Regions from separate parts of the Enterovibrio sp. FF113 genome, predicted to be linked through region 2. Evidence: predicted binding sites of a transcription regulator. Region 2 holds the regulator's gene; each other region holds the start of a gene.
What was found. Region 2 encodes PurR, which represses purine synthesis genes. Its sites were predicted from a motif close to TNANGNAAACGTTTNCNTNA; they were not measured.
Positions count from the first base shown of each region.

Region 1 (4,494 bases), on a different contig from region 2:
TAAATCTTGCACCAAACCTTCACCATCAGTGTTGTCACCAAGGATGCCACCGTCGTCGAGCTTTTTCAGGGTATTTACCGCGCCTGCTAGCTTAGCGCGCTCAGTCAGCATGGTTGCAAAAGCAAAAGCATCTTCTTTGAATGGCACAGTGACATTGCAGCCCTTTCCGCCCGAGGCAAAAAAAGCCGTTATAGCTTGGTTAAATTCGCCAATAGGTGCTTCAAACATTTCGTACGTCATCTGCTGAGCTGTCTGGCGCGCAAACAATGTGTGTATAAAAGGGGATTTACTGTGTGATATCGGATTACCAACAACGACGTACTTATCCATTCGTGCTTACCAGTCCCTTGGTGTTAAATATTCGGTATAGAGCTTTTCTTCTGCAGAGCCCACTTCTGGCTCAAAACCGTATTGCCATCTGACGAGAGGTGGCATCGACATTAAGATGGATTCAGTGCGTCCGCCACTTTGTAGACCGAATAATGTGCCACGGTCATACACAAGATTAAATTCAACATAGCGACCACGACGATAAAGCTGAAACTGTCGCTCTCGCTCTCCGTATTCTGTGTCTTTACGTTTTTGGACAATAGGCAAATAGGCATCAAGGAAGCCTTGACCCACCGCTTCTATATAATTAAGCGAGGCATCAAAACCCCAGCTATTTAAATCATCAAAAAAGAGGCCGCCTACACCACGCGTTTCGTTGCGATGCGGTAAGAAGAAGTAGCGATCACACCACGCCTTGTGTTCTTGGTAAACATCATCGCCAAATGGCGCACAAATTGCTTTGGCGGTTTGGTGCCAGTGAACACAATCCTCTTCAACTGGATAGAATGGGGTCAAGTCAAAGCCACCACCAAACCACCATACTGGGTCTTCACCTTCTTTTTCTGCGATAAAGAAACGAACGTTAGCATGAGACGTCGGTACATGAGGGTTGTTTGGATGAACAACTAAAGACACCCCCATCGCTTCGAAGCTTCGACCAGCAAGTTCTGGACGATGTGCGGTTGCGGATCCTGGCATCTTGTCACCGAACACATGCGAAAAATTCACGCCCGCCTGTTCAAAAACAGTGCCCTCGCGCAATACGCGACTTTTACCTCCGCCCCCAGCTTCTCTTTGCCATGCATCTTCCTGAAATATGGCAACACCATCTTCTTGCTCTAATGCAGCACAGATAGAATCCTGAAGCGACAGTAAAAAGCGCTTTACAGCTTCTTTATCTACTTGCTGAGGGAGGTTTGGCACGTTAATTCCTTCTTTATTACTAACTTATTCAGCCTTGACGTAGCACCTTACCAGAACGCGCATCGCGGATCTCGGTTGGCTTATCACGTCCACCAATTATTCCATTCAACACACACGGTACGCGATCGCCAAGCTGGTTAACGACCTCTTCAACGGTTCGACAAGGCTCTTTACCGCTCAAGTTGGCACTGGTCGATGTGATTGGTTTTCCATAAGCAACGCACAATGCCTGAACATCAGGGTGATCAGACACACGCACGGCAACAGTGTCAAACTGGCCCGTCACCCAATCCGTGATGTTTTTGCCCGCAGGCATCACCCAGGTCACAGGGCCAGGCCAAGTGGCCAGCACATCCGCTTTGACACTATCACTCAAAGCATCGAGGTCAATATAACCGTCTAACTGCGCCAAGTTCGCAGCGATTAAGATTAAGCCCTTAGCTTTAATTCGCTCTTTGACCGACAGCAACGCTTGTACCGCTTGTACATTATCAGGGTCGCAACCAACGCCAAATACACCTTCTGTCGGGTACGCTATCACCTCACCGCGCGCCAATGCAGCGACACACTGTTCAACATTCGCCAAGGTTTCTCTCCTAATCAGGCATTTCGAAATTCGCCATACTATGACTAATTACCAATGTCATTCTCAACATTTTTGTCACACATCGAAACACACTCGTTAATTTTTATTCCACCCTAAACAAGTAAGCTTGTAGCGAAATGCACGGACGCAAACGTTTTCCTTGCGGATTTTTACCGATATAATGACGCGCAATTCCACTTCGCAGTACACGGTAGTTACAGGAGCAGATATGAAAGTCGGCATCATCATGGGTTCAAAATCCGATTGGCCAACCATGAAAAACGCAGCAGACATGCTGGATCACTTTGGCGTTGCGTATGAAACCAAGGTGGTTTCAGCCCACCGAACCCCTCAACTGCTTGCAGAGTATGCCAACAATGCTGCTTCTCGTGGCATAAAAGTTATCATTGCCGGTGCTGGCGGCGCAGCGCACCTCCCTGGTATGACCGCTGCATTTACCAGTCTTCCTGTTTTGGGTGTACCTGTTCAGTCAAAAGCATTGAAAGGCATGGATTCACTGCTTTCTATCGTACAAATGCCAAAAGGTGTTGCGGTTGGCACCCTTGCAATTGGTGATGCAGGTGCAGCCAATGCAGGCCTTCTAGCCGCGCAAATTCTCGCAACCAGCGATGACGCCCTAATGAGCAAAATCGATAACTTCCGCCAAACCCAAACAGAAACGGTGCTGGCTCACCCTGACCCGTCGGTAGGTTAATCATGAATGTGCTGGTTCTAGGTGCTGGGCAACTGGCACGAATGATGGCGTTAGCAGGAGCCCCGCTAAATCTAAAAGTTAGCGCGTATGATGTGCGAAGTGGCAATCTGGTTCACCCTGTCACACTCGAAGTGCTGGGTCATGGATTAGAAAACGGGATTGCAGGCGCTGATATTATCACTGCCGAGTTCGAGCATATCGCGCCTGATATTCTTAGCACCTGTCAGGCCAGCGGAAAGTTCTCCCCTGGAGAAGAAGCGATTCTGACCGGTGGTGATCGCCGCAAGGAAAAAGCTTTGCTCGACAAAGCAGGCGTCAACAACGCACGTTATCACACCATCCAAAACCGTGAAGATTTTGATACAGCCCTGAGCACCATCGGTGTACCAATGATCGTGAAAAGCGCCCTTGATGGCTACGATGGTAAAGGGCAATGGCGCTTAAAATCCCTTGATGATATAGAGCCCACTTGGAGAGATATCGCTGCATTTTTGCAAGCATCCCATCAAGGTGATCGTCAGTGTGTCATTGCTGAAGAGTTCGTACCGTTTGATCGTGAAGTGTCATTGATTGGCGCTCGCAACGCGAACGGTGAGCTTGAAGTGTATCCGCTGACAGAAAATATCCATACCGATGGTATTTTGAGTGTTTCCGTTGCAGCGGGTGAAAACGAGGCATTGCAAACTCAAGCCGAAGCCATGTTTAAAGCCGTGGCAGACGCTCTCGATTATGTCGGCGTGTTAGCAATAGAGTTCTTTGATGTTAACGGCACATTGATGGTAAACGAAATTGCGCCCCGGGTGCACAACTCAGGCCATTGGACACAACAAGGCGCGGAAGTTTGCCAGTTTGAAAATCATCTGCGCGCAGTTTGCAATTTGCCACTCGGCAGTGCTGCCCGCATTCGCCCCACAGCCATGATCAACATCGTTGGTGAAGTGACAGTACCTGACGAAGTTATGCGTATTGCACATGTGCACTGGTACGACAAAGCACCACGTCCGGGACGTAAAATCGGTCACATCAATGTCTGTGCAGACACAACCGCCGAGCTGAGTATCATATTGAAAGATCTAGCATCACTGCTGGCAGAAAATGAATTCCCAGCATTAAAAGATGCCGCATCTTCGCTAAGCAAATAAAATAAAAGCCGCAAATGCGGCTTTATTTCACTGAAAGCTAGCGCAAAAGCTAACCCTGCTTTTGCTGGCATTTCTTGCTGGCACAAACCTTAAACGCTCCCGCCGCCAATGTCTTCTCGAGCAACAACGGGTAACCGCAAATCTCGCATACGCCTTTAATGGGCTTAAGGTTGACAGCAAACTTGCACTTTGGGTAGCCATCACAGGCATAAAAGACTTTTCCAAAGCGCGACTTCTTCTCATGCAAAGCACCCGTCTTACACTCTGGGCACGCGACATCTATCCCATCACCGCCTTCAGATGCCTGATCACGCTTCTCAATATGCTGACACACCGGATACGATGAGCAGCCGATGAACATGCCAAAACGCCCCTGACGCAACACGAGTTCACTGCTACATTCAGGGCACGGCAACCCGAGCGCCTTCACCACATGGCCATCATTGTGGTTTAGTGATTCAGTAAAGTCACAGTCAGGGTGCGCAGAGCATGCTTTAAACGGTCCACGTTTACTGTGCCTAATAACAAGAACGCTGCCACATTGTGGGCAGCGTTCTTCTTGCTCCAGTGCATGTTCATGCGCACTGAAAAGCGATTCATCAATTTTTCCAGCCAAAACAGATTAGCCTCAAAAACTTATAGGAGAGTAGCCTTAGTGAAGGTACTCGTCTTCTGCTGTGCTATACAGCAGGTCTTCCATCTGATCATACGCTCGCTCATTACCTGGCACGTTGAACAGCACCATCAAGATCACCCATTTCAAGTCATCTAATGCGAATTCCTGCGTTTCCAATTCC
Region 1 is NZ_JBGONO010000036.1:1,830-6,323, forward strand. It holds gene aroE (shikimate dehydrogenase) at 1-330, opposite strand, end outside; gene hemF (oxygen-dependent coproporphyrinogen oxidase) at 337-1,254, opposite strand; gene ACED36_RS20885 (L-threonylcarbamoyladenylate synthase) at 1,283-1,840, opposite strand; gene purE (5-(carboxyamino)imidazole ribonucleotide mutase) at 2,070-2,555, shown strand; gene ACED36_RS20895 (5-(carboxyamino)imidazole ribonucleotide synthase) at 2,558-3,697, shown strand; gene ACED36_RS20900 (type I DNA topoisomerase) at 3,747-4,313, opposite strand; gene ACED36_RS20905 (DUF494 family protein) at 4,350-4,494, opposite strand, start outside.
Region 1: a site for PurR is predicted at 1,984-2,003, ahead of purE (5-(carboxyamino)imidazole ribonucleotide mutase). Genes of this name have one in related genera too.

Region 2 (4,494 bases):
GCCAATATCGCTGCGCGAAACTGTTCATTTTTAAACCCCATATAACAACGGTCGCGTTAATGCCAAAGAAGACAATGACCAAGATCGTTAAAAATGAAGGGGCAAACATACCCTGTTCAAGGGCTGCATAAAACGAGATCGGCAATAAGAAGCAAAAAAATACTGCCCACTTGAATCGTCTAGGCCATTTGCGAAAATGGTCTCGAAATATTCTGTCTATTTGATCGGGAAACGGCTTGCTGTAATGCATCTCATTGTTGCCATTCATCTATCTTGTCTTTTTGGCTTAGTTCAAATTTCGAACAATTGATAATCAACTGAGTGCATTTGTTGTCATCACTGTGACATATGTCACATTAATGGTGTTTTTGAGGTTTTTTGGCGGTTTAATACAGATCTGAAGAAATTTGAGTATTTTTGACTGAAAACATAGCTTGTCCCGCAGCCAATAAGCAATGGAACATGATGTTATTTTCGGTTTAGTGAACCTTATTGTCGTAAAAATGCAGTAGGAAGTGTCATGTTTTGACTGTGAATACAGTATGGAGTGCGATTAGGTTGGCGTTGATAGGGTACTGGTGACAATTAAAACTGAGAAAATGGATATCTAGACCAGTCAGAACAATCTCAAAAAAGAGTGTTGTACTGACTGGATGAAAGCTGGGTTTGAGGCGTTACTGGTGCAAGGTTTGCAAAAGTTCGTCACGGCGTTGAGGCGTAATCACTGACCAGTGTTTACCTTCTATCGCGCCTTCCAGTGCCCAAAGTAGTTCAAGGCTAAGCGTATCTTGGTGTGATTTCTGCAAAGCTCGATAAGCTTTCACGGCGCCCTGTGTTTGCAACTGTTCGACAGAATCGATACCTGCTTTTTTTAGCATTCGCTCTGTGGCGAGTCGCAAGTTTGGCAGATCTTTGATACGCGTTGGCGCCGCCGTCTTTTTTTCTTGCTGATCGTCTCTGGCAATGGTGAGTGCTGTCGTGGCATAGGCCATTAACTCGTCAGATTTTACCCACCAATTTTCAGGCACAGCATAGTATTTAGTCACAACAGGGAAGCCGCGTTTTTTGTAGACGTAAGGGCTCATCGCCAGATGTTTGAATTCAGCTTCATTCGTTTGACCAGCACGAAGGTGAAGCTGATCATTAACAACCAGTGCGAACATTGTCTCATCGCAAAATACACCAAACCCACCAAACATAGAGCGGGATTTGATTTTGCCAAGACATTCGAAGAACTTCAGTGTGTTTTTTAGCGTTGGTTTATCCATGTGACTAATTCTCAATCAATACGTTCCTGGATGAATGGTCAAGGAGCAACGTAGCAAAGCTAATTCAGAGAATTGTCAACGAACCAGAAATATCCGGTATGTGAATGCTAACGTCATCGGTAGCTCCGCTACCACCAACACATAAAATCAGTGTTGTGAGGCCGGAAGCTTTGCGTCCCACGCTTTCGCGATGGTTTGCCTTTTTCTTGACGGGTTTTAGCTTAACTGAATCGCATCATTTTGTCGTTATTGCTGGTCTCATAAAGTGTGATCTTGGTTCAGATAGAATCTTATTGATGTGATTGATAATATCCGGTTGTCTTTGTAATTGAAGTATTTTTGACCAAGATGACTACTTTATATCTGGGTTTAAGGGTAGCACTAGAAAACTAGGCAATTTACCCTTTAAGAGGTGAGTCGCAATAATGAGGTTGAGTCAGTCGGAAAACTTGCCAGTTAATAAAAAAGCCCAACCAAAAAAAAGTGGTCGGGCTTTTAGAGAAGTACCGCGAGAGCGTGTATTTTACTCGGCGTTAAGATTTTTCACCGAACTGCGAATGATGAGCTCTGGTTGCATAACAAAAATCTGCTGTTCGTTCTCTTTATTGGCGAGACGTTCCAATAATAGTTTGATTGCAGTTTTACCCAGTCGATTTTTCGGCTGATGAATTGTCGTCAACGGTGGTGAGAAAAATGCGGCTAGATCAATGTTATCGTAGCCAATAACAGAAATGTCGTTAGGAATGTCTAACCCGGCCTGACGGAAGGTACTGATTGCAGCCAGTGCCATGATGTCATTAAAGCAAAAAACAGCCGTTGGGCGGTCTTCTTGGGCCAATAATGCTTTTGCCGCTTCAACTGCGGAGTCACACTCAAAATCGGCTTCTACAATCCAGTTCGGATTTTCTTCAATGCCAGCTTCTGCCAACGCAGTTCTAAAGCCTGCCAAGCGCGTCTGACAGGTGAGTTTATCTAACTGACCTGAAATACAGCCGATTTTGGTATGGCCGTTGTCTACAAAGTACTTGGTCGCGATATAGCCACCGAGTTCGGCATTATCTTGAATGCAGTCGGTGTTGACATGTTGCGTGCCCCAATCCATCACAACCATCGGCAGATCTTTCTTTTTCTCTAATAGAATAAGAAGTTCTTCATTCAAGTCAGAGCACATCACCAACAGGCCATCTACGCGTTTTTCTGCCAACATGCGCAGGTAGTCGCGTTGCTTCGCTAAGTTACCTTCGGTGTTACACAAGATAAGCGTGTAGCCTTCTTTGTAGCAGTATTCTTCTACCCCATGTACAACTTCCGCAAAGAACGGATTGGTAGATTTGGTGACCAGCATGCCAATCGTGCGCGTTGAGTTACATTTCAAGCTGCGCGCAACTGCACTCGGTGCATAGTTTAAGTCGTCGACTGCGGCCCATACTTTCTTGGTTGTGTTTTCTGCGACAAAGCGTGTTTTATTGATCACGTGTGAAACGGTTGTCGTAGATACACCAGCCATGCGTGCGACATCTTTAATTGTTGCCATTGGGTAATCTTCTTATCGTTTTCATTAGCAGCTTGAGAAATAGAGGCTGCTCAACATGTTTACGCCGCTATGCTAAGCGGCGTAATGGATTCGTTCTTTCTATAGGCGGAGAGACGGACTCTCATCCCCTTGTCGTCGAGGTTTCATCGACACTGCCAGCAACTTGCTTTCCATCAAGTGTGGGAGAAGGGGGGAACGCTGCGGCGGCACTATGACGAGGCGTTTGTAATGTTACAGAAATTTCTCAATGCCAATCGCTTGCGTTCACAGTTTACTGGCTCATGACCGCGCCCGCAATTATTCAATTGAAGCGACTCGCGTAAGCTTGATGCGTATCAAGCTTGCGAAATAGCGGGTTTTTTCTGTTTTCCAAGCTCAAAAAAAGAAAAAACCGGGCTTGCCCGGCTTCATTTATCATAACCAAACACTTCAAGATGCTTGTTTAGCGAGAATTTGTTTGGGTATAGATAGGCACCTTTTTATTCGCCTTTAAGGAACAAAAGATCCAGTGTGATAAATGCAGTGAGCAATGCACCCGCGGCTTTATAAAAACCGAATTGATCAAACTGGTTTAGCGATTTTTGGAAACTACCTAGCCACGGCATGACCATGGTTTCCAAAAATACTTGCTGTTCTTGCATCATGGATTCTTGTTGGTCTTCTTCGGTTTCTTTGTTGGCAAGAATGACCAAGTTCCCTATGAAATCAAGCACAACCGCAAGATGGTCAAACGGTTCATTGAAATCTTTACGTTGAGCAATGCCGTACTTTTCCATCCATTGACCCATCTCTTGCGCGGGCTTATCGTTCAACAGACCGGTTTCACCAATATAAATAGACGCATAAGGCAATGCGCCTGTTTTTGGTGTACTGAGGAATAAACCACAGAAATCAGCGGCTAGCTCGAGTTGTGCATCTTCGCGGAGCTTTAGCGCGGCAAGCGCGTTGCGAAATTCAACGATCGGTGCTTTCAATTCCTCGGTCATGGCTAACGCGGAAAAATAGTTATCCATGTTGCTGCCGTGGTAATTATTCAAATCATCTTGCGTTAATTCACTGGCGAAAAGGGAAGACATCCACCAGTAAAATTCTGCACGTTGTTCGTTAATGGCAATAAATTCTTGCATTGTCATTCCGTTAGTTGAAAAAAAGCACTTTAAGTCTATCTAACATAGAGCAAAAAAGGGCAGCTAAGCTGCCCTTTTCTTCATACTGTCTCTTATGCGATATCCATCGCCGGGAACAGTGGGTTAACGCCGTCAACGTTGATTGGGCCGCTGAAGCCAGTAACAGCAGGTATGTTACCTGTGTGCTTCTCAATCTCAACCAGTGCTGTATGCGCAGAGGTTGCTTGCGCTAACTTAGAGGTGCCGATGTCTACAGTCAGTACGTTTGGATCGCCGTAAGTACAAAGTGTACCCGGCTTGCCGCCTTCAAGTGGCGCATACCAAGCACCTTCTTCAATACGACATACGCCAGCTTTATAGTCGTCAGTCACGACTGCGCCCGCAAGGACCTGACCACGTTCGTTGAATACACGAACCACATCACCAGAAACAATGCCACGTGCTTTTGCGTCAGCAGAGTTGATGTAGCAAGGCTCACGACCCGCGACTGCGTAAGTGTCACGGAACGCGTCTGACGAACACAATTGCGAGTGCAGACGGTAGTTAGGGTGACAGCTTTGCATGT
Region 2 is NZ_JBGONO010000013.1:46,577-51,070, forward strand. It holds gene ACED36_RS12025 (TfoX/Sxy family DNA transformation protein) at 675-1,268, opposite strand; cyclic di-GMP riboswitch class I at 1,384-1,478, opposite strand; gene purR (HTH-type transcriptional repressor PurR) at 1,792-2,802, opposite strand; gene torD (molecular chaperone TorD) at 3,282-3,929, opposite strand; gene torA (trimethylamine-N-oxide reductase TorA) at 4,022-4,494, opposite strand, start outside.

Region 3 (4,494 bases), on a different contig from region 2:
AGCCATCCAGTTTGCAGACAGATTAATGCGTTTCAAATCGCCAATATCCGCACACGCGATATTGGTCAGCGCTTCCGCGACCGCCAAGCGTGCAGAAGCGGCGAAATCAAGCAAGGCCACTGGCGTACGCTCACCCATCGACATGGCTTCACCATGGTAGGTGTCGTAACTTGCTGCCGTGACAGCACAGTTCGCCACAGGTACCTGCCATGGGCCAACCATCTGGTCACGTGCAACCAAACCTGTGACCGTGCGATCACCAATGGTGATCAGGAAGGTTTTCTCTGCAACCGAAGGCAAGCGCAGTACGCGCTGTGACGCTTCTTCGACAGAGATGCCTGCACGTTCAACCGCTTTGCCTTCCACTTTTTGTGTTTGCACGTCACGGTGCATTTTAGGGGGTTTGCCCAGCAAAACATCCAACGGCATATCAATTGGCGTATTATCGAAATGGCTGTCTTCCAGCTCAAGATGACGCGCTTCGGTGGCTTCACCGACAACCGCATATGGCGCACGTTCACGCTGACAAATCGCATCAAATACGCCCATGTTTTCTGGCGCTATCGCCATCACATAACGTTCTTGTGATTCGTTACACCAAATTTCTAACGGGCTCATGCCCGGCTCGTCGTTTGGCACGTTACGCAATTGGAATTTACCACCACGCTCGCCATCATCCACAAGCTCAGGCAAGGCATTAGAAATACCGCCCGCACCCACATCATGGATAAACGCAATTGGGTTGTCGTCACCCAACTGCCAACAACGGTCAATCACTTCCTGACAACGACGTTCCATTTCTGGGTTTTCACGCTGCACAGAAGCAAAATCCAGATCTTCCGCTGACTGGCCAGAGGCCATTGAAGACGCTGCGCCACCACCCAAACCAATGTTCATGGCTGGGCCACCAAGTACAATAAGCTTGGCGCCGACTGGAATTTCTTTTTTCTGAACATGCCCATCGCGAATGTTACCCATACCACCAGCAATCATGATCGGCTTGTGGTAACCACGGACTTCTTCACCGTTGTGCGAGGTGACTTTTTCTTCGTAGGTGCGGAAATAACCCAATAGGTTAGGACGACCAAATTCGTTGTTAAATGCCGCGCCACCTAATGGGCCTTCTAGCATAATGTCCAACGCATTCACGATACGGCTAGGCTTGCCGAAATCTGTTTCCCAAGGTTGTTCAAAACCTGGGATACGCAAGTTGGACACGGAGAAACCGACCAAGCCTGCTTTTGGCTTACCACCGATACCAGTCGCGCCTTCATCGCGAATTTCACCACCTGACCCCGTCGCTGCGCCAGGCCAAGGTGAAATAGCGGTTGGGTGGTTATGTGTTTCCACCTTCATCAGAATATGTGTCGCTTCCTGATGGTAATCATACTGACGTGATTCAGGGTTCGGGAAAAAACGTCCTACGCTTGAGCCTTCCATAACAGCAGCGTTATCTTTGTACGCAGATAACACATAGTCGTTGTTATGCTCGTAGGTGTTCTTGATCATCTTGAACAGGCTCTTGTCCTGATCCACACCGTCAATAGTCCAATCAGCATTGAATATTTTATGGCGACAATGCTCTGAGTTTGCCTGAGCAAACATCATCAGTTCGATATCGTTAGGGTTGCGACCCAGCTTGGTAAAGCTTTCCACCAAATAATCGATTTCATCGTCAGCCAAAGCAAGACCCAACTCCACGTTGGCCACTTCCAAGGCTTCACGACCCGCAGAAAGGATATCTACCGCTTTCATCGGTGCTGGCGTTGCTGCTGCAAAGAGTGCTGACGCCGCATCCATATCAGCAAATACCACTTCCATCATTCGGTCATGGAGCAAACCGGCCAACACTTTATGTTGGTCAACAGACAGTTCAGATGCCAATTCAACATAATAGGCCGTGCCACGCTCAAGGCGTTTAATCGCATTTAGACCGCAGTTGTGCGCGATGTCAGTCGCTTTTGAAGACCAAGGAGAAATCGTGCCAGGACGAGGGGTTACAAGAATAAGGGTGCCCGTAGGCGCGTGCTCAGCAATCGTTGGCCCATAAGTGAGCAGACGATTCAGCTTTTGCTTCTCATCGGCACTCAAGGGAGTACTGATATCAGCAAAGTGGATATACTCGGCATAGAGGCCAGTCACAGGCAAGTCATTCGCCTGACAGCTTTCTATCAGTTTATTGACTCGGAATTCGGACAGAGCGGGGGAACCACGCAAAATTTCCATGTGCGTACGTCTCTCGGTTAGCGGTGAATTAAAGTGATATTGGCCTAACCCCATGAGTTTTATGTCGTAACATAAATGGGAAAGCTACGTCGATATCACTTCTGTTCTTGCTGCTAGGGTATCTCCTAGTGTTCGGGGCGCTATTATAGGGTAAAAATGTGGGCGACGTAACACTTGACGCAACCGTTTGCGCAACTTTTTTTCCTCGACGATGACTGTCATTATTCTGCGTCTAAACTAAGGTACCCATCCAGCTTCACTTTATGCGGGATGCCACCTTTGATATAACAGTCGGTAATCAATAAAGAGTGAGCATAACTTTTTGAACGCGAATGCTATAAAACGAATCTATCAACTGCTTGTTGGCACAATGTTAGTGCTGTTTCTTTCCGGTTGTGAATGGAAATACGATGACAGAACTGAACTAGACAAAATTCGTGACAGTGGCGTACTTCGCGTAGGGACACTGAACAATCAACTTTCCTATTACATTGGCCCAGACGGCCCAACAGGGCTCGACTTAGAACTTGCCTCGCAATTCGCACAAAGTCTTGGTGTGAAACTGGAAATGCAGCCTGCTTACACCCTTTCAGGTCTCTTTCCAGCGTTAGAGCGTGGCGACGTCGATATCATTGCTGCTGGACTAACGATTACCAAAGATCGCCTTGACCATTTTCGCCCAGGTCCTGCTTACTATTATGTCAGCCAGCAATTGGTCTACAAAAAGGGTCACTGGCGTCCGCGAAACCTGTCAGAGCTGAACAAAGATGGTGCACGCATTGCCGTGGTTGAAGATTCCAGTCATGCCTTGACACTGCAAGCCATACAACGTGAATTTCCAGAAATGATCTGGGAAAGTGTTAAAGACACCGATGACGACGAATTGCTGAAACAAGTGGCTGATGGCCAATTGGACTTCACCATTGCTGATTCCGTCGACATTGCGTTAATTCAGCGCATTCACCCCGCTATTACTGTTGCATTGGAGCTGACAGAAGACGAACCCGTCGCTTGGTTCATGAAGAAATCACAAGATGACAGCGTTTACGCTTTGATGATTGAGTTCTTCGGCAAAAAAACACAAAGCGGTGAATTAGCAGCGCTAGAAGAAAAGTACTTTGGCCATGTCGACAGTTTTGATTACGTCGATACTCGCGCCTTTTTGCGCGCTATTGACAGTAAACTGCCGAAGTGGGAGCCGCTATTTAAAAAATACGCGGATCAGTTTGATTGGCGAATGCTGGCTGCACTGTCCTATCAAGAATCACACTGGAATCCACGCGCTGTTTCACCCACCGGTGTTCGCGGCATGATGATGCTGACGTTACCCACGGCAAAATCAGTCGGTGTGAAAAACCGTCTTGATCCGGAGCAAAGCATTCGTGGCGGCGCTGAATATCTCTATAAAATGCTGCAACGAGTACCAGACAGCGTCAACGAAAATGAAAAAATCTGGTACGCACTGGCATCCTATAACATCGGATTTGGCCACATGATGGATGCGCGTCGATTGACGAAATCACAAGGCGGCAACCCTGATTCATGGGCTGATGTGAAACAGCGCTTACCATTGCTTGCTAAACGCCAGTACCACAAACAAACGCGTTATGGTTACGCCCGAGGTTATGAAGCCTTGAGTTACGTTGAAAACATTCGCCGTTATTATCAAAGTATTGTTGGCTATGAGCAGGATAAAGCGCAGGCAATTGGTGCAGACCTTACGGATAATCTTGATGGATTGCAGACGATCAATATTGAGACTTCGCCCGATGAGGTGGAAGCATTAACACAAACCGATGTGATTGAGCCTGTCTCAGAAGAGAGCCCAGCAAAAGAAGCCAATGACAAATAGGGGATCCCTCTTGTCATAGTGTGTTCACAATGGCAGGTTATAACCTAGGTGTCAGAGACAACAAAAACGCAGCACTGGCTGCGTTTTTGTCTAAATAGGAACTGAAAATATGTTTGCTAACAAACGAAAAACGCAGTCCACTTTTGCACGTAACTCAAGCTCAGCATCAAACCGACGTAAGCGCATGCGCAACGTTAACCTGAAAAAAGTATTGTGGCGTCAACGCACCTTTGCCATTCGAGAATTTGCCATGATGGACGAGAGTTTCTAATTCGGCAAAGCGTCGCTTACTCTGGGTCTTGCGCTGAGTCGTTAATGCGCTTACGTGCATCTCTATCGGCTTTTTTCTCCGCGCGACGACGACGGAAAAAGGCTTGTAACTGCGCCCGACACTCCTCTTCCATCACCCCACCTTG
Region 3 is NZ_JBGONO010000006.1:95,417-99,910, forward strand. It holds gene purL (phosphoribosylformylglycinamidine synthase) at 1-2,226, opposite strand, end outside; gene mltF (membrane-bound lytic murein transglycosylase MltF) at 2,597-4,078, shown strand; gene ACED36_RS06450 (hypothetical protein) at 4,188-4,349, shown strand; gene tadA (tRNA adenosine(34) deaminase TadA) at 4,366-4,494, opposite strand, start outside.
Region 3: a site for PurR is predicted at 2,402-2,421, ahead of purL (phosphoribosylformylglycinamidine synthase). Genes of this name have one in related genera too.

Region 4 (4,494 bases), on a different contig from region 2:
GATCTGATCGCCGGATTTCACGTCACGGTCAGACCGGATCACTTTGTTATTCTTGCCTCGAGTGATCGAATATCCTCGAGCCAGTGTGGCGAGCGGGCTGACTGCGTCCAAGGTTTCCATTTTTAGGGCTAATTCATGCTGATGTTGGCGTAACTGACGGTGCATGGCGTCAGTTAAGCGCTGCTGTGTGTATCCTAATTGCGTGCTGAGTCCTGGCAGTTGGTTCGCTGGCGAGAAACGCTCTAATCGCTGACTCGCTCTATCTAGGCGCTGCGCATCAGTTTGCAGTTTGGTTCGCATGGATTGGTAGAGACGACGTTCGAGCTCGTCAAACTGCTGTGCTTGCTGTTGCAGACGAGCTTGGGGGTGTTGCATTGCCAATCGGTGTTGCAGGCGTGTGAGGCGCTCCTGGCTGCGTGATAGGTGTCGACTGAACACATGTGCCAGCCGATCACTGCGTTGCGAAAACTGTTGGGCTCGTACTGAGGTATCTCTGCTCACCAATTCAGCCGCAGCAGAAGGCGTGGGTGCGCGCATGTCCGCAACAAAGTCGGCGATGGTTACATCGACTTCATGACCCACGGCACTGACAATAGGAATGCTGCTTGCTGCAATGGTGCGCGCCACTATTTCTTCGTTGAAACACCACAAGTCCTCTAACGAACCGCCACCGCGTCCCACAATAAGCACATCACACTCGTCACGACTGTTGGCTCGGCCAATCGCTTGCGCTATTTGGATCGCCGCGTCTTTTCCCTGAACTTGAGTAGGGTATATCACCACGGGCAGACTTGGGTCCCGGCGCTTTAATACATGCAAAATATCGTGAAGGGCTGCGCCAGTTTTTGAGGTGATGATCCCGACGCGTCTTGGCTGTTCGGGTAATGTTTTTTTGGTACTGGCTGCAAACAGACCTTCCGCCGCCAGTTGCATTTTCAGCTTCTCAAATTGCTGCTGAAGCATGCCATCTCCTTCCGGCTGCATGCTTTCAACAATGATTTGGTAGTCGCCGCGCGGTTCATACAAGGACAATCTGGCGCGAACCAGTACTTGATTGCCGTTGGCTGGCTTAAAGGTCACACGGCGATTGTTGCCTTTGAACATGGCACATTTCACCTGAGCACGGCTGTCTTTGAGGGTGAAATACCAGTGGCCAGACACAGGAACGGTAAGATTTGATACTTCGCCAACCAGCCAGACGATGCCCATTTCGTTCTCGAGCAGAAGACGAACTTCGGCGTTCAAACGAGAGACGGTGAAAATGTTTTCGTTAGGGCTTGTCATCACCAGTTAGCCTTCAATATCAGCGGGTTTTCGTCATGGTACTGGGGCAAAAAATGAATGCCAAACGTTTTCGTTAAAATCTATAGCCAAACGTTTGCGTCATCAGTATAATGCTGCGGCAATATTTAGTCCCCCGTATTTACTTTTGGCGTGAGATATTGCAATGTTACGAATAGCTAAAGAAGCACTAACTTTTGATGATGTATTGCTGGTTCCAGCACACTCCACAGTTCTTCCAAACACTGCCGACTTACGTACTCAACTGACGAAAACTATTTCTCTGAATATCCCTCTGATCTCAGCGGCGATGGACACAGTGACAGAAGCCCGTCTCGCGATTGCGTTAGCTCAAGAAGGCGGTATCGGATTCATCCACAAAAACATGACTATCGAACAACAAGCAGAACAAGTTCGCTTGGTGAAAATTTTCGAAGCAGGTGTGGTCTCCAACCCAGTCACTGTTACCCCAAATCAAACCATTGCAGATGTGAAAATGCTGACTGAGCGTAATGGCTTTGCAGGTTTCCCTGTGGTGACTGAGAGCAATGAGCTTGTTGGTATCATCACTGGCCGTGATGTTCGCTTTGTTATCGACCTTAGCCTGAAAGTGGCTGATGTGATGACACCAAAAGATCGTCTGGCAACAGTGAAAGAAGGCGCAAGCCCTGAAGAAGTGCAAAAGCTGATGCAACAATTCCGTGTTGAGAAAGTGTTGGTTGTGAATGATGACCACCATCTCAGCGGTATGATCACAGCAAAAGATTTCCAAAAAGCAGAACGCAAACCCAACGCGTGTAAAGACGAAAAAGGCCGTCTACGTGTCGGTGCAGCTGTTGGCGCGGGTGCTGGCAACGAAGAACGCGTTGCGGCACTGGTTGAAGCCGGTGTTGACGTGTTGCTTATCGATTCTTCTCACGGTCATTCTGAAGGTGTTCTTCAGCGTATTCGTGAAACACGTGCGGCATTCCCTGATCTGCAAATCATTGGCGGTAACGTCGCAACCGGTTCTGGTGCAAAAGCGCTGATCGAAGCGGGCGTCAACGCAGTAAAAGTCGGTATCGGCCCGGGTTCAATTTGTACTACGCGCATCGTGACCGGTGTGGGTGTGCCACAAATCACTGCGATTTCTGACGCAGTTGAAGTGGCTGACCAATACGGCATCCCTGTCGTTGCTGACGGCGGTATTCGTTTCTCTGGTGACATGTGTAAGGCGATTGTCGCTGGTGCATCGTGTGTAATGGTTGGCTCAATGCTAGCGGGTACTGAAGAGTCTCCGGGTGAAGTTGAGCTGTATCAAGGCCGCTCTTACAAGTCTTACCGTGGCATGGGCTCATTGGGTGCCATGTCTAAAGGGTCATCTGACCGCTACTTCCAGACAGATAACGCTGCCGACAAGCTTGTACCTGAAGGCATTGAAGGCCGCGTGGCTTACAAAGGCCGTCTGAAAGAAATTATTCACCAGCAAATGGGTGGTTTGCGCTCGTGCATGGGCCTAACGGGTTCTGCAACGGTTGATGCTCTGCGCACAAAAGCAGAATTCGTTCGCATCACAGGTGCAGGCATGACTGAATCGCACGCACATGATGTGACGATCACGAAAGAAGCGCCAAACTACCGTACTGGGCAGTAATCCTTTTTTACAAATACCAAGGGGCGTTGCCCCTTGAATCGCTGACATTTTGAGACAAGCTGAAATGACTAAAAATATTCACGACCAACGTATTCTGATCCTCGACTTCGGCTCACAGTACACGCAGCTTATTGCGCGTCGTATCCGTGAAATCGGTGTGTATTGCGAATTGTGGGGCTGGGACGTCGATGAGCAGGATATTCGTGACTTCAACCCAGATGGCATCATCCTTTCTGGTGGCCCTGAAAGTGTGACGGAAGCGGGTTCTCCTCGTGCACCGGAATATGTGTTCACCGCTGGTGTGCCTGTTTTGGGTGTGTGCTACGGCATGCAAACCATGTCCGCGCAACTTGGCGGTAAAGTTTCAGGATCAACGGAACGCGAATTCGGCTACGCAAAAGTCACTCTCGACAATGCGGGTAGCCTGTTTGAAGGTATCGAAGATTCTATCAACGAAGAAGGCTTAGGCATTCTTGATGTATGGATGAGCCACGGTGACAAAGTGGTCGAGATCCCAGCTGACTTCGTGAAAGTGGCGTCAACCGATACTTGCCCATTCGCGGCAATGGCCAATGAAGAGAAGCGTTTCTATGGTGTGCAATTCCACCCAGAAGTGACACATACTCGTCAAGGTCACCGCATGCTTGAGCGTTTCGTTCTCGACATTTGTGGTTGTGAGCGTCTTTGGACGTCAGCATCGATCATTGAAAACGCCATTGAAAGCATCAAAGAGCAAGTGGGTGATGACGAAGTGATCCTAGGCCTGTCAGGCGGTGTGGATTCTTCTGTTGTTGCTATGCTTATTCACCGCGCGATCGGTGACAAGTTAACGTGCGTATTTGTTGATAATGGTCTGCTACGTCTTAATGAAGGCGAGCAAGTTATGGACATGTTTGGCGATCATTTCGGATTGAACATCGTTCATGTGAAAGCGGAGCAACGCTTCCTTTCTGCACTTGAAGGCATTGCTGATCCAGAAGCTAAGCGTAAGAAAATTGGCCACGTGTTTATTGATGTATTCGATGAAGAATCGAAGAAGTTGGACAACGCGAAGTGGCTGGCGCAAGGCACTATCTACCCTGACGTGATCGAATCTGCCGCATCGAAGACGGGTAAAGCACACGTGATCAAATCTCACCATAACGTTGGCGGTCTGCCAGACGACATGGAAATGGGATTGGTTGAGCCGCTTAAAGAACTGTTCAAGGATGAAGTGCGTAAGATTGGTCTTGAGCTTGGCCTGCCTTACAACATGCTTTACCGCCACCCGTTCCCAGGTCCAGGCCTTGGTGTTCGCGTGTTGGGTGAAGTGAAAAAAGAGTACTGTGATTTGCTTCGTCGTGCTGATGCTATCTTCATTGAGGAATTGCATAACGCAGACTTGTATAACAAAGTGTCTCAAGCCTTCACGGTATTCCTACCTGTGCGCTCAGTGGGCGTAATGGGCGATGGCCGTAAATACGATTGGGTTGTTTCTTTGCGTGCTGTTGAAACCATCGATTTCATGACTGCACATTGGGCGCATCTGCCTTACGATTTCTTGGGTAAGGTATCAAACCGTATCATCAATGAAGTCGACG
Region 4 is NZ_JBGONO010000006.1:105,648-110,141, reverse strand. It holds gene xseA (exodeoxyribonuclease VII large subunit) at 1-1,284, opposite strand, end outside; gene guaB (IMP dehydrogenase) at 1,448-2,914, shown strand; gene guaA (glutamine-hydrolyzing GMP synthase) at 2,979-4,494, shown strand, end outside.
Region 4: a site for PurR is predicted at 1,367-1,386, ahead of guaB (IMP dehydrogenase). Genes of this name have one in related genera too.